Regions from separate parts of the Vibrio jasicida 090810c genome, predicted to be linked through region 3. Evidence: predicted binding sites of a transcription regulator. Region 3 holds the regulator's gene; each other region holds the start of a gene.

Region 1 (3,179 bases), on a different replicon from region 3:
ATCTAAACACTACTTCCCAACTCACGCTCGAGATCCATTAGTAAACCAAATTCGACAAGCACCTAAATTGTACCGTCCAACGGTTGTCGGTGTTGGTCAAACCATCGTAGATATCGAAGCGCGTGTAGATGATGCGTTTTTAGAAAAATATAACCTAAGTAAAGGTCACTCTCTCGTTCTTGAAGAGAGTAAAGCTGATGCACTGTACGAAGAGCTCGTTGAACAAGGCCTGATTACGCACCAATACCCTGGTGACACAATCGGCAACACGCTTCACAACTACTCGGTACTTGCAGACAGTAAATCCGTACTTCTTGGTGTGATGTCTAAAAACATCCAAGTAGGTTCATTCGCATACCGCTACTTATGCCGTACCTCTTCTCGTATGAACTTGAACCACCTACAAACCGTAGATGGTCCGATTGGTCGCTGTTACACACTGATCACTCAAGATGGTGAACGTACGTTCGCAATCAATGAAGGTCATATGAACAAGCTCTCTCCAGAGAGCATCCCGGAAGAAGTATTTACCAAAGCTTCTGCTCTTGTGGTTTCTTCTTACCTAATGCGTGGTAAAGAAGAAGACCAGATGCCGCAAGCCGTTCAACGCGCTATCGAGTTTGCAAAGAAACACGAAGTCCCTGTGGTACTGACTTTAGGCACTAAATACGTTATCGAAGGTAATGCTAAATGGTGGCAAGAGTACATTCGCGAGAACGTATCAGTTGTCGCAATGAATGAAGAAGAAGGAGCAGCGTTAACAGGTGAGAATGATCCGCTTGCTGCTGCAAACAAAGCTCTGGAATGGGTGGACCTTGTTCTTTGCACTGCTGGTCCAGATGGCCTTTACATGGCTGGCTACACGGATGAAAAAGTGAAGCGTGAAACCACTCACGATATTCTTGAAGGCTCAATTGAAGACTTCAACAAGTTTGAGTTTAGCCGTGCAATGCGTAAAGACGACTGCCAGAATCCAATGAAAGTGTACTCTCACATTGGTCCATACCTTGGCGGCCCTCTTGAGATTAAAAACACGAATGGAGCTGGCGACGCTGCGCTCTCTGCACTGTTGCACGACATGGCAGCTAACTCATTCCACAATAAAGAAGTGCCAAACTCAGAGAAACACGAAGTACGTTGCCTAACCTACTCTTCTCTGTCGCAAATTTGTAAATACGCAAACCGCGTAAGCTACGAAGTACTGACACAACACTCACCTCGTCTATCACGTGCGCTACCAGAACGCGAAGATAGTCTAGAAGAGACCTACTGGGATCGATAAGAACCAAGTACTTAGAGCAATAAATATGCGAAGGTCACCATTTGGTGGCCTTTTTGTTTTGATCTAGCGCAGTAATTAGTGGTTTTTGTTATGATGTAGCACGCTAAGGCGCACGAACTGCTTTACACCTTATTTTTTACTAGTATTATTCTCGCGCAAACGTTTGCGCAACAACAAGGCCGCAGCTCAGATGGCTAATGTTGCTCGCTACGTGTTAGCCATTTTTTTGGAGTATCCATGCAGTCTGATATTGAAATTTGCCGAAACACACCGTTATCTTCCATCGCTACCGTTGCCGCAAACGCAGGCCTTTTACCGCACGAATTTGATACACACGGAAAATATAAAGCCAAAGTTTACCCCCAGTGCCTTCAACGCCTTCATACAAATCAAGACGGTAAATTGGTATTGGTTACTGCAATCACGCCCACCCCTCTTGGTGAAGGTAAAACCGTTACCACTATTGGTTTATCACAAGGCCTTTCCAAGATTAACCAATCGGTCATGGCATGCATTCGCCAACCTTCAATGGGGCCAGTCTTTGGAGTCAAAGGTGGTGCAGCTGGCGGTGGTTACTCTCAAGTCGCCCCTATGGACGAACTAAATCTTCATCTCACAGGCGATATTCATGCTGTTACCGCAGCACACAACCTTGCTTCTGCAGCATTGGATGCACGTCTTTACCATGAACAACGAGAAGGCTATGAGGCATTTGAAGCACGAACGGGTTTAACTGCGCTTAAAATCGACGTTGAGCGTATCACGTGGAAACGTGTTATGGACCATAACGATCGCGCACTGCGTATGGTGAAAATTGGTCTGAACGAAGAAGGTAAAACCATTAACGGCTTTGAGCGTGATGAAGGGTTTGATATCTCTGCCGCTTCCGAGCTGATGGCGATACTCGCGCTTGCAAAAGATTTAAACGACTTACGCCAGCGTATAGGTCGGATTGTTGTCGCTTACAATTTAGAAGGCAAACCGATTACGACGGAAGATCTACAAGTCGCAGGAGCTATGGCTGTCACACTAAAAGACACCATTGCCCCAACACTCATGCAAACGTTGGAAGGTGTACCTACGTTGATTCACGCAGGCCCTTTTGCCAACATAGCCCATGGCAACTCCTCTATCATTGCCGATCAAATTGCATTAAAACTTTCTAGTTACGTTGTCACTGAGGCGGGTTTTGGTTCTGATATGGGTTTCGAGAAAGCGTGCAATATTAAAGCTTCGGCAGCGAATCGAGCCCCGGACTGTGTGGTAATCGTAGCAACACTCCGGGGCCTAAAAGCCAATTCGGGTCATTATGATCTTCGCCCAGGTATGGCGATTCCGGATTCAATCTTTAACCCTGACCAAGCCGCATTAGAAGCAGGATTTGAAAACCTAAAATGGCATATTAACAATGTCCATAAATATGGTATTCCTGCGGTCGTCGCTATTAACCAATTCCCTCAAGATTCATTAGAAGAACTTAGTGAGTTGAAGTCATTGGTTAAACGTTTCAATCCGGATGTAAAAGTGGCCGTGAGCACGGCATTTGGCCAAGGGGGTGAAGGCACGATTGAGTTGGCGCAACATGTTGTTGAAGCCTGTGAGCAGCCCTCATCATTCCGTCCCCTTTACACGCCAGAACAGCCTCTAAAAGAAAAATTGATGGCAGTGTGTGAAGCGGGTTATGGGGCGTCAACTATCGACATGAGCGAGCAAGCGAAAAAACAATTAGCACACTTTGAAGCGCTCGGCTTTGATAACCTAGCGGTCTGTATTGCTAAGACACCATTATCGATTACAACCGACTCTGCCATTAAAGGGGCACCAAATGGCTTTAGCGTACCAATTCGAGAACTGCGTTTGTGCGCAGGCGCTGGCTTTGTTTACGCGCTTTCAGGTA
Region 2 (3,179 bases), 1.6 Mb from region 3:
AAGTGTACGCTGGTGCCGTGTTCTTTGTCGCCAGCATCAATAGCGCGCTGGTGGGTGTGTAGCCCCGGATACTTAGGCAAAAGGGAAGGGTGGATGTTGATCATTTTACCCAGGTAGTGGGAAACAAACGCGCCACTGAGAATACGCATGTAACCTGCAAGTACAATCACATCCGGTTGGTATTCATCGATTTGTCTCATTAGTTCAGCATCAAAGTCTTCACGGGATTCGAATGCTTTTGGATCGACAAAATGCCCATTCACATCAAACTGTTTTGCGCGCTCTAAACCATAAGCGTCAGCTTTATTGGAGAACACCGCTGCGACTTGTGCATTTGGCATACTGTCTTCGCAAGCTTCCAAGATGGCTTGAAGGTTACTGCCGTTACCCGAAATGAGGACCACTATGTTTTTCATGATGTTGAGACTGCCTTGCTATTGTAGGTTTGAAGTGCGTATCCGCTAAATTACCTACTATTAGAATGGTTTTCGATGTTCCAGATAGCAGAATGAGGACATCGCGTCCTCATTCATATCGTTATGTAGCGCAACTCACAAGTTATTGGATTTCAACTTGCTCTTCGTTTGCTTCTGCTTGAGCGACTTCACCAATCACCCATGCGTTTTCGCCTTCTTCTTTAAGAAGAGCAACCGCAGCGTCTGCTTGGTCTTTTGGAAGTGCAACGACTAGGCCAACACCACAGTTGAACGTACGGTACATCTCGTGTGTTTCAACGTTGCCTTTCTCTTGTAACCATTTGAAGATGACTGGCCATTCCCAGCTATTACCATTGATAACGGCTTTTGTGCCTTCAGGCAGTACGCGTGGGATGTTTTCCCAGAAACCACCACCCGTGATGTGAGAAATCGCGTGGATGTCGTGCTTCTCAATCATCTTAAGTGCTGATTTGATGTAAATCTTAGTTGGTTCTAGTAGGTGCTCACCGATAGTACGACCTGCTAGCTCTTCGTTTTTATCTGCGCCAGAAACTTCTAGGATCTTACGGATAAGAGAGTAACCGTTTGAGTGTGGACCGCTTGAGCCAACAGCGATTAGTGCGTCGCCAGCTGCCACTTTCGTGCCGTCAATCACGTCTTCTTTTTCTACTACGCCAACACAGAATCCAGCAACGTCGTAGTCTTCGCCTTCGTACATGCCCGGCATCTCAGCAGTTTCACCACCGATTAGTGCACAGCCTGCTTGAACACAGCCATCAGCAATACCAGAAACCACGTCTGCCGCGGTATCTACGTCTAGCTTGCCTGTTGCGTAGTAATCTAGGAAGAATAGGGGCTCAGCACCTTGAACGATTAGGTCGTTTACACACATTGCCACTAGGTCAACGCCGATAGTGTCGTGCTTGTTCATATCCAGCGCTAGGCGAAGTTTTGTTCCTACACCGTCAGTACCAGAAACCAGTACAGGTTGTTTGTATTTTGTCGGCAATTCACACAATGCGCCAAAACCGCCGATACCACCCATCACTTCAGGGCGACGAGTACGCTTAACCGCACCTTTAATACGATCTACAAGCGCGTTGCCTGCATCAATATCTACACCAGCGTCTTTATAGCTAAGAGAAGAGTTGTTACCACTCACAGGGAAGTCCTCGGTTTTTAAGTTGGATATGAAAACGGCGCTATTCTACCAGTGGTTAAATATAGATAGCAAACGTTTGCGTCGGTTTTTTTCTTTAGTGATCTATCCTGATATCCCTGCAAAAATCATGTATAATCTGAAGGTTTGTTTAAATATTGCCAAAAAAGCCGGAGATGGAAATGAAAGTTGTTGAAGTTAAACACCCTCTAGTGAAACACAAAATCGGTCTAATGCGAGAAGGTGACATCAGCACGAAGCGTTTTCGTGAGTTAGCGACAGAAGTCGGTAGCCTACTTACTTACGAAGCGACTGCAGACTTTGAAACAGAGAAAGTAACCATTGAAGGTTGGAATGGTCCTGTAGAAGTTGACCAAATCAAGGGTAAGAAAGTAACAGTAGTGCCAATCCTGCGTGCAGGTCTAGGTATGATGGACGGCGTTCTTGAGCACATGCCAAGCGCACGTATCAGTGTTGTAGGTATCTACCGTGATGAAGAAACACTTGAGCCAGTACCATACTTCAACAAGCTTGCTTCTAACATCGATGAGCGTATTGCTCTAGTTGTTGACCCAATGCTTGCAACAGGTGGTTCTATGATCGCAACAATCGATCTTCTAAAAGAGAAAGGTTGTCAGGCAATCAAGATTCTTGTTCTTGTAGCGGCTCCTGAAGGTATCGAAGCACTAGAAAAAGCGCACCCAGATGTTGAGCTATACACAGCGGCAATCGATGAGAAGCTAAACGACAAAGGTTACATTGTTCCTGGTCTTGGTGATGCAGGGGACAAGATCTTCGGTACTCAATAAGCATTATTGTTTTTACTGAATTCAAAAATAAAGGCTTGGTGAAAACCAAGCCTTTTTTGTCTCTGCTATTTAGAAGCGAGCTACGAGATCAGGAAGGGCGACTTAAATCAATCAAGCCGCCACCATACTTACTTCGCGTTGTCTTCTTCCATCTGTGCATTATCTACCACGTGGTTTTCACCAAGGTCGTGTGGTAGCACTAGGTTAAGAATGATTGCAACGATACCACATAGGCTTACACCTTGTAGGCTGAACTCGCCAATACCGAAAGCCATGCCGCCGATACCAAATACTAGGGTTACCGCTACGATCACTAGGTTACGTGATTTGTGCAGGTCAACGTTGTTTTTAATCAGTGTGTTTAGACCAACGGTTGCGATAGAACCAAACAGTAGAATCATGATACCGCCCATTACCGGGACTGGAATGGTTTGTAGAATCGCACCTAGCTTACCTACCAGCGCAAGTACGATGGCAGTAACCGCTGCCCATGTCATGATCACTGGGTTGAATGCTTTCGTTAGCATTACCGCACCGGTTACCTCGCTGTAAGTGGTGTTTGGTGGTGCGCCAACCATAGAAGCCGCAATTGTTGCCACCCCGTCACCGGCGATGGTGCGGTGCAGACCCGGTTTCTTCAGGTAGTTTTTACCCGTTACGTTTGAAATCGCTAGCATGTCACCCACGTGCTCTACTGCTGGAGCGATAGCCACTGGGATCATGAATAAGATCGCATTGATGTTGAACTCTGGTGCGGTGAAGTTTGGCATGGCT
Region 3 (3,179 bases):
ATCAAGCGATCCGTTGAATCCCATAGATCATCAGAAATAGCATAGTATTTCGTGACCACTGGGAAACCACGTTTCTTGTAGACGTACGGTTTTAGTCCTTGAGTCTCGAAGTCAGATGAAGTTTGTTGGTCTGCTCGAATATGAAGTTGATTGTTTACAACTAGTGCGAACATCGTTTCATCGGCGAAAAGCCCGAAGCCACCAAACATTGAGCGCGACTTGATAGTACCAAGTGCCTCAAACAGCTTCATTGAGTCTTTGAGTATCGGTTTATCCATGATGTGTTATCTCGGTGTAATTAATATTACGCCACCAAAAATCAGGTCCGAGAGATTAGCAAATGCATGCAGACACAATGTCATTAAAGGGTAAACTCACTTAATGCATATTTGCCATCGGTAACCCCGCTACCTTCCATCTAATAAGATGGTTCAGGCCGGAGGCTTTGCGTCCCACCCTTTCGAATGGTTTGCCCTGTGCGTGACACTTTGAGAATACTTCGTATATTGAATTAACATCACGTTTCAAACATGAAAGTGTGATCTTGGTTCAGTTAATAGTGATTTTTTGATGTGTTTGGTTTCATATTTGGGAACGGTCCCTTGTCATACAAAAGGTTGATGTAGGAAATGGACTACGCCCAATTAAAACAGCAACTTATCTAAATGAGGGGAGGTATTTATATTCTGAAATGTTTTTGGAATGTTATTTTTAGGCAATAAAAAAGCGCCCTTACGAGCGCTTTATAAAACTTCGATGCCGCTTAGTTCAGTTTCTTAACTGTGTTGCGAACAACAATTTCTGGCTGCATTTCGAAAATGCGTTTTTCATGTTCTTTGTCTTTGATGCGTTCTAGCAAAATTTCAAACGCATTCTTACCAACACGACGTTTTGGCTGGTGGATAGTCGTTAGCGGTGGCGAGAAGTACTCTGCTAGCTCGATGTTGTCGTAACCAATGACAGAGATATCTTCTGGTACTTTGATGCCGTTTTGCTGCAAGCGACTCATCAAACCAAGCGCCATGGTATCGTTAAAACAGAAAACGGCAGTCGGGCGTTTGTCCATTGCTGTGATGTTGTCAGCAGCAAGTACGGCAGTATCACACTCAAAGTTACCTTCAAGTACCCAATCTTCATTTACTGCTAAGTTTGCTTCTGCCATTGCGCGGCGGTAACCTGCAATGCGTTCTTGGCACGCGGCTTTTTCGAAGTGACCGCTCAAACAAGCAATATCAGTGTGACCATTGTCGATCAGATATTTTGTTGCGATGTAGCCACCTTCTTCAGAGTTATCAATGATCTTGTCAGCTTGCGAACTCTCTGGACCCCAGTCCATCACCACTTTCGGGATATCTGAATGACGGTCAAGCATCTCTTTTAGCTCTTCCGTTAAGTCAGAACACATCACTAAAATGCCATCTACACGTTTCTCCGCTAGCATGCGAATGTAGTCACGTTGCTTTTCGTAGATACCGCCAGTATTACATAGGATCAGCGTGTAACCTTGACGGTAACAATAGCTCTCAACGCCGTCGATAACTTCTGAGAAGAAAAGGTTAGTCGATTGCGTTACCAACATACCGATAGTGCGAGTTGAGTTACACTTCAAGCTACGTGCAACTGCACTTGGCGCGTAATTTAGTTCATCAACCGCTTTCATTACTTTTTCTTGGGTTGCTTCAGCAACAAAACGCGTTTTGTTGATTACGTGCGAAACTGTTGTGGTAGAAACGCCGGCTAAGCGAGCAACGTCTTTTATAGTGGCCATAAATGATGTCCTGTATCGAGCTACTGAATACCGTAGTGAATACAACCTTACGCTTAGTATGTTGCGCGAATTGAACCATATCTGAAGTTTAAGGTTCAATTAATTAGGCAGCGGTTGTTCCGAAATCGGTATAAAAAGGTTTGTAGCAACATTTGTTGCTGAATCTCATGTTCCTTACTTATATAAGTGAGGAATTGGTCAGCAATCTTGTTAATAAAACACAAAAACCGCCATATTTCAGCGGTTTACATATAAGTCGTATTTAATCGTTTGCGCTCACATTTTAGACTGATGTGGGCACACTAGCAATATTTTCAGCAGGTGTTTTGCGCTATTGAGGTCACATTTTAACTGCTAAATGGAAAGGGCTTCTATGTGCTAGATTAAAAATTAACGAATAAAATAGGGAGCCCGCTTGCGAGCTCCCTGAAATTGGCGGCAATTATTCACCAAGAAGGTAGGTGCTGTCCAGTTTACAAAATGCAATTAATAGTTGCGCAACGCTTACATAGAAACCAAATTCGTCGAATTGCTTACATTTCGCAGCAAACTGTGGCAACCAAGACATAAGATGCTTTTGGATTAAGTCGTTCTGTTTCTCGAACGCTTCTTCCATGTGTTTGTCTTGTTCTAATTCGTTAGAACGAATGATCATGTTACCTAAGAAGTCTAGTTCAACCGCTAAGTGATCCGCTGGCTCTTTCAGGTTCTCATCAACCTGAACACCAAAATCGGCCATCAGTTTTTCCATCTCTTCTGCTGGCTTGTCATTTAAAAGACCAGATTCACCGATGTACATAGATGCGTAAGGCAGTGCACCGTGCTTTTCTGTTTTCAGGAAAAGCTCGCAAAAGTCTGCAGCCAATTCAAGTTGCGCGTCTTCACGATCCTGTAGGCGGTTAAGTGCATCAACAAGGGTATCCACAGCTGGTTTTAATGACTCATTTTCACCAAGGCCAGCCAAAAAGCTTCGAATGTCAACACTGTGGTAGCTTTCTAGTTCTTTCTCTGTTAGTTCTTTTGCGAACAGGCTAGAAAACCACCAATAGATTTCTGCGCGTTTCTCGTTAAAAGCTTTCACTTCTTGCATTTTTTTGCTCCTGAATGGTTATTCCCTAAGTGTAAACAATTAAGATGAATAGCAGTAACTATAATTGTTATCCATTATGGGAAAATGTGCCGGTTTATGAATGGCTGTAAATAAGCTTGCTTTGAATCAATAAAATCGCAAAATCTTGCTTTTTAATGTATCTATGACTAGAAATGTTACTAGTTATGAATAGAATACGTCTTGGAAAATAAAAAAGACAGAAAGTGGTGTAAATGAGCTATCACGTATTAGTCGTAGAAGATGATGTTGTAACTCGTAGTAAGCTTGCGGGCTACTTCCAAAATGAAGGCTACAAAGTCA
Region 4 (3,179 bases), 850 kb from region 3:
GATGAGGATAAACCCATGTTCATCTTGTTCTAGTTCTGCCATGTAGCCTTCTTGTTCACGCAGAGTAACCAGTGTCTTTAGTTTGCTCTCTAGAGAGTCACACTGCTCAAGATGTTGTTGGTAGTTTTGTAAGGTGAGTTTCTCGCGCTCAGACGTGACTTTCTCCAATCCGTCTTTACCGAAGATGTGCTCTACGGCTTCGATAAATTGAATGGTCAGTTCACCATGACGATCGGCAAATTGCTCATGACCTTTTTGGGTCAGAGACCAATGGCGGGCAGGGCGACCCACTTTGACTTTTACATCATGAATCGACAGGATGCCGTCATCTTCCAAACCTTGCAGATGCTGACGCGCACCCATGGTTGTCATACCCAGTTCAGAAGAGAGTTGTTTCGCTGTGACAGAGCCATCACGCTTAACGATTTGCAAAATCCTATCTACGGTTTTCATATACCCACCATTTATACGTCAGTACATATTATGCGCGATAGGGTTAGTAAAGAAAAGTGTTGACTTAATTTGTGTGTGGATTTGTTGAATCACAAACAAAAGGGTTGGCACTTAGCCAACCCTTGGGAATCAATCTACGTCGAGATTAAAGAATAATATCGCGTACTTCTGGATCTTTACGCTCTAGGTAGTGCGTAGACTTGATGCGACGAATAGTACGACAACGGCCACGGATCAACAGAGTTTCTGTTGTTGCGATATTGCCTTGGCGAGAGATGCCTTCTAGCAGGTCGCCTTTCGTAATCCCCGTTGCAGAGAAGACTACGTTGTCGCTGCGCGCCATGTCTTCCATCTTCAATACTACGTTTGCTTTTACACCCATCTCTTCACAGCGTTGTAGTTCAGCTGAGCCATAGATGCGGTTTTCTTCCGTATCGCCTTTTACTTCATGACGAGGAAGAAGACGACCATGCATGTCACCGTCTAGTGCACGAATTACCGCTGCAGATACGACGCCTTCTGGTGCGCCGCCGATGCAGTACATCATGTCTACTTCGCTGTCTGGCATACAAGTTAGGATTGAAGCGGCTACGTCGCCGTCTGGCACTGCGAATACGCGAACGCCCATGGTTTGCATCTCTGCGATCACTTCATCGTGACGAGGCTTCGCAAGCGTAATAACGACTAGCGTATCAAGAGGTTTATTCAGTGCTTTTGCTACGTTTTCTAGGTTTTCTTTAAGTGGCTTACCTAGGTCGATAACACCTTTAGCGCCAGGACCGACAACCAGTTTTTCCATGTACATGTCTGGTGCTTTAAGGAAGCTGCCTTTCTCACCCGCTGCCAATACTGCTAGTGCGTTAGATTGACCCATTGCGGTCATGCGAGTACCTTCGATTGGGTCGACAGCGATATCGACTTCGTCGCCACCAATACCCACTTGTTCACCGATGTACAGCATTGGTGCATCATCGATCTCACCTTCACCAATAACGATTTCACCACTGATGTCTGTTTTGTTCAGCAGGGTGCGCATTACTTCAACAGCAGCACCATCCGCTGCGTTTTTGTCGCCACGGCCAAGCCATTTGTAACCAGCCAAAGCGGCACCTTCAGTAACACGGGAAAATGCCATTGCTAAATCGCGTTTCATGATGTCTCCAAGTAACAAGAGGGAAGAATAATTTGCGCGGCGATTTTATCACATCGTCAGTTAAACGTTTGCCTTTTTGCTGAGCTTTTACTTTAACTAAGTTGAATTTGATCAATACTTGGGTGAGTTTATGGGGTAGTGATGGGAAAATACATTGCTCAAAAATGCTTCTAGGATAAGAAAAGTCAGCGTTTAGTGAGATTGCGCCGATTTTTTAACCGAATGATGCAAAATATCGAATATAGTAAGTGTTTCTCATCGCTACGCTGAGTAGAATGAACCTCATAGGTAAGGTGCAAGCGAACGCTCGCCATCGTCCCACGGAATAACAATAGGTAGGCCAAGATGTCTTTTGAAGTACTAGAAAAACTAGAAGCGAAAATTCAAACTGCAGTTGACACAATCACTCTTCTTCAGATGGAAGTAGAAGAGCTGAAAGAAGACAAAGTGAAATTAGAAGCTGAAGCTAACGAAATGCGTTCTCAACGTGAAGAGCTTGAGCAAAAATCTCAGCAAGCTCAACAAGAGCACGCTCAGTGGCAAGAGCGCATTCGTGCACTACTTGGCAAGATGGACGAAGTGGAATAATCCACTTAAGTATCCAGAATCAAAAACACCCGCTTCGGCGGGTGTTTGCGTATTTGGCTAGTAGCCGTAAATGGCGTTAGGTTAGTTTAACCTTCCCTCATCTTCTTCCTCTTCATCGTCATCCAACTCGAGGTCGATATTGAGCGGTTCTGGAGAAAGAATAATGCCAGTGCTATCTGCATAGATGTAATCTTCCGGTAGGAAGCTAACACCACCAAAGTTTACTGGAACATCGATTTCACCAACGCCTTGGTTAGCAGCGCCAACAGGAATAGAAGCGAGCGCTTGAATGCCAAGGTTCATGTCTTCTAGTTCATCCACTTCACGGACACAACCGTAAACGACAATGCCTTCCCATTCATTTTCTTCTGCAAGGGTTGCGATTTCTGCATCGATTAAGGCTCTGCGTAGGGACCCTCCGCCGTCGATCAACAATACTCGCCCGATTCCGTCTTGTTCTAGCGTTTCGCGGATCAGTGCGTTGTCTTCAAAGCACTTAACCGTCGTCACTTGCCCGGCAAACGACGCGCGGCCGCCAAAGTTACTGAACATCGGTTCAACTACATCTACCTGATCAAGATAGATATCACAGAGTGCTGAGGTATTGTATTCCATAGCGTACCTTTCTAAACAGAAACTGTTGTCTTTGAGTATATCTAGGCATTAAGTCAATGCAATGACAATCCCTTTTTAACTCATCAGAGTTTGAGCTACCACAACTGTTGCAAATAAAACGTTAGTAACGAGCGAGCACTTCACAACAACGGGCATCATTGGGGCAATTTGTGCGGGTTTTTCGGTATCCCAAACTGCTTTGCCATGATTCGCTACCACGTAGATGCTTAGCAGGAAGGGTAAGCTGATCCAAACCGGCTTGTCTTGAATAAGTAAATAAGCCGCAAAGGCGAGTAGGGCGCCACCGAGTAAGATGAAGTGGTATTGCTTTGCTTTACGTTGACCAAGTCGAACTGCCATCGTGCGTTTA

What was found. Region 3 encodes PurR, which represses purine synthesis genes. Its sites were predicted from a motif close to TNANGNAAACGTTTNCNTNA; they were not measured.
Region 1: the regulator PurR is predicted to act here: its motif matches at 1,434-1,453, upstream of C1S73_RS23885 (formate--tetrahydrofolate ligase).
Region 2: the regulator PurR is predicted to act here: its motif matches at 1,664-1,683, upstream of purM (phosphoribosylformylglycinamidine cyclo-ligase).
Region 4: the regulator PurR is predicted to act here: its motif matches at 1,663-1,682, upstream of glpX (class II fructose-bisphosphatase).

Annotation. Positions count from the first base shown of each region.
Region 1 covers NZ_CP025793.1:1,418,810-1,421,988, forward strand. Annotated here, with positions in the region: gene C1S73_RS23880 (inosine/guanosine kinase) at 1-1,282, shown strand, start outside; gene C1S73_RS23885 (formate--tetrahydrofolate ligase) at 1,520-3,179, shown strand, end outside.
Region 2 covers NZ_CP025792.1:3,168,424-3,171,602, forward strand. Annotated here, with positions in the region: gene purN (phosphoribosylglycinamide formyltransferase) at 1-416, opposite strand, end outside; gene purM (phosphoribosylformylglycinamidine cyclo-ligase) at 559-1,599, opposite strand; gene upp (uracil phosphoribosyltransferase) at 1,779-2,405, shown strand; gene C1S73_RS15130 (uracil-xanthine permease family protein) at 2,534-3,179, opposite strand, start outside.
Region 3 covers NZ_CP025792.1:1,123,358-1,126,536, reverse strand. Annotated here, with positions in the region: gene C1S73_RS05300 (TfoX/Sxy family DNA transformation protein) at 1-278, opposite strand, end outside; cyclic di-GMP riboswitch class I at 395-484, opposite strand; gene purR (HTH-type transcriptional repressor PurR) at 764-1,768, opposite strand; gene torD (molecular chaperone TorD) at 2,211-2,858, opposite strand; gene torR (two-component system response regulator TorR) at 3,092-3,179, shown strand, end outside.
Region 4 covers NZ_CP025792.1:1,969,222-1,972,400, reverse strand. Annotated here, with positions in the region: gene C1S73_RS09310 (helix-turn-helix transcriptional regulator) at 1-453, opposite strand, end outside; gene glpX (class II fructose-bisphosphatase) at 599-1,606, opposite strand; gene zapB (cell division protein ZapB) at 1,952-2,194, shown strand; gene rraA (ribonuclease E activity regulator RraA) at 2,276-2,809, opposite strand; gene C1S73_RS09285 (1,4-dihydroxy-2-naphthoate polyprenyltransferase) at 2,885-3,179, opposite strand, start outside.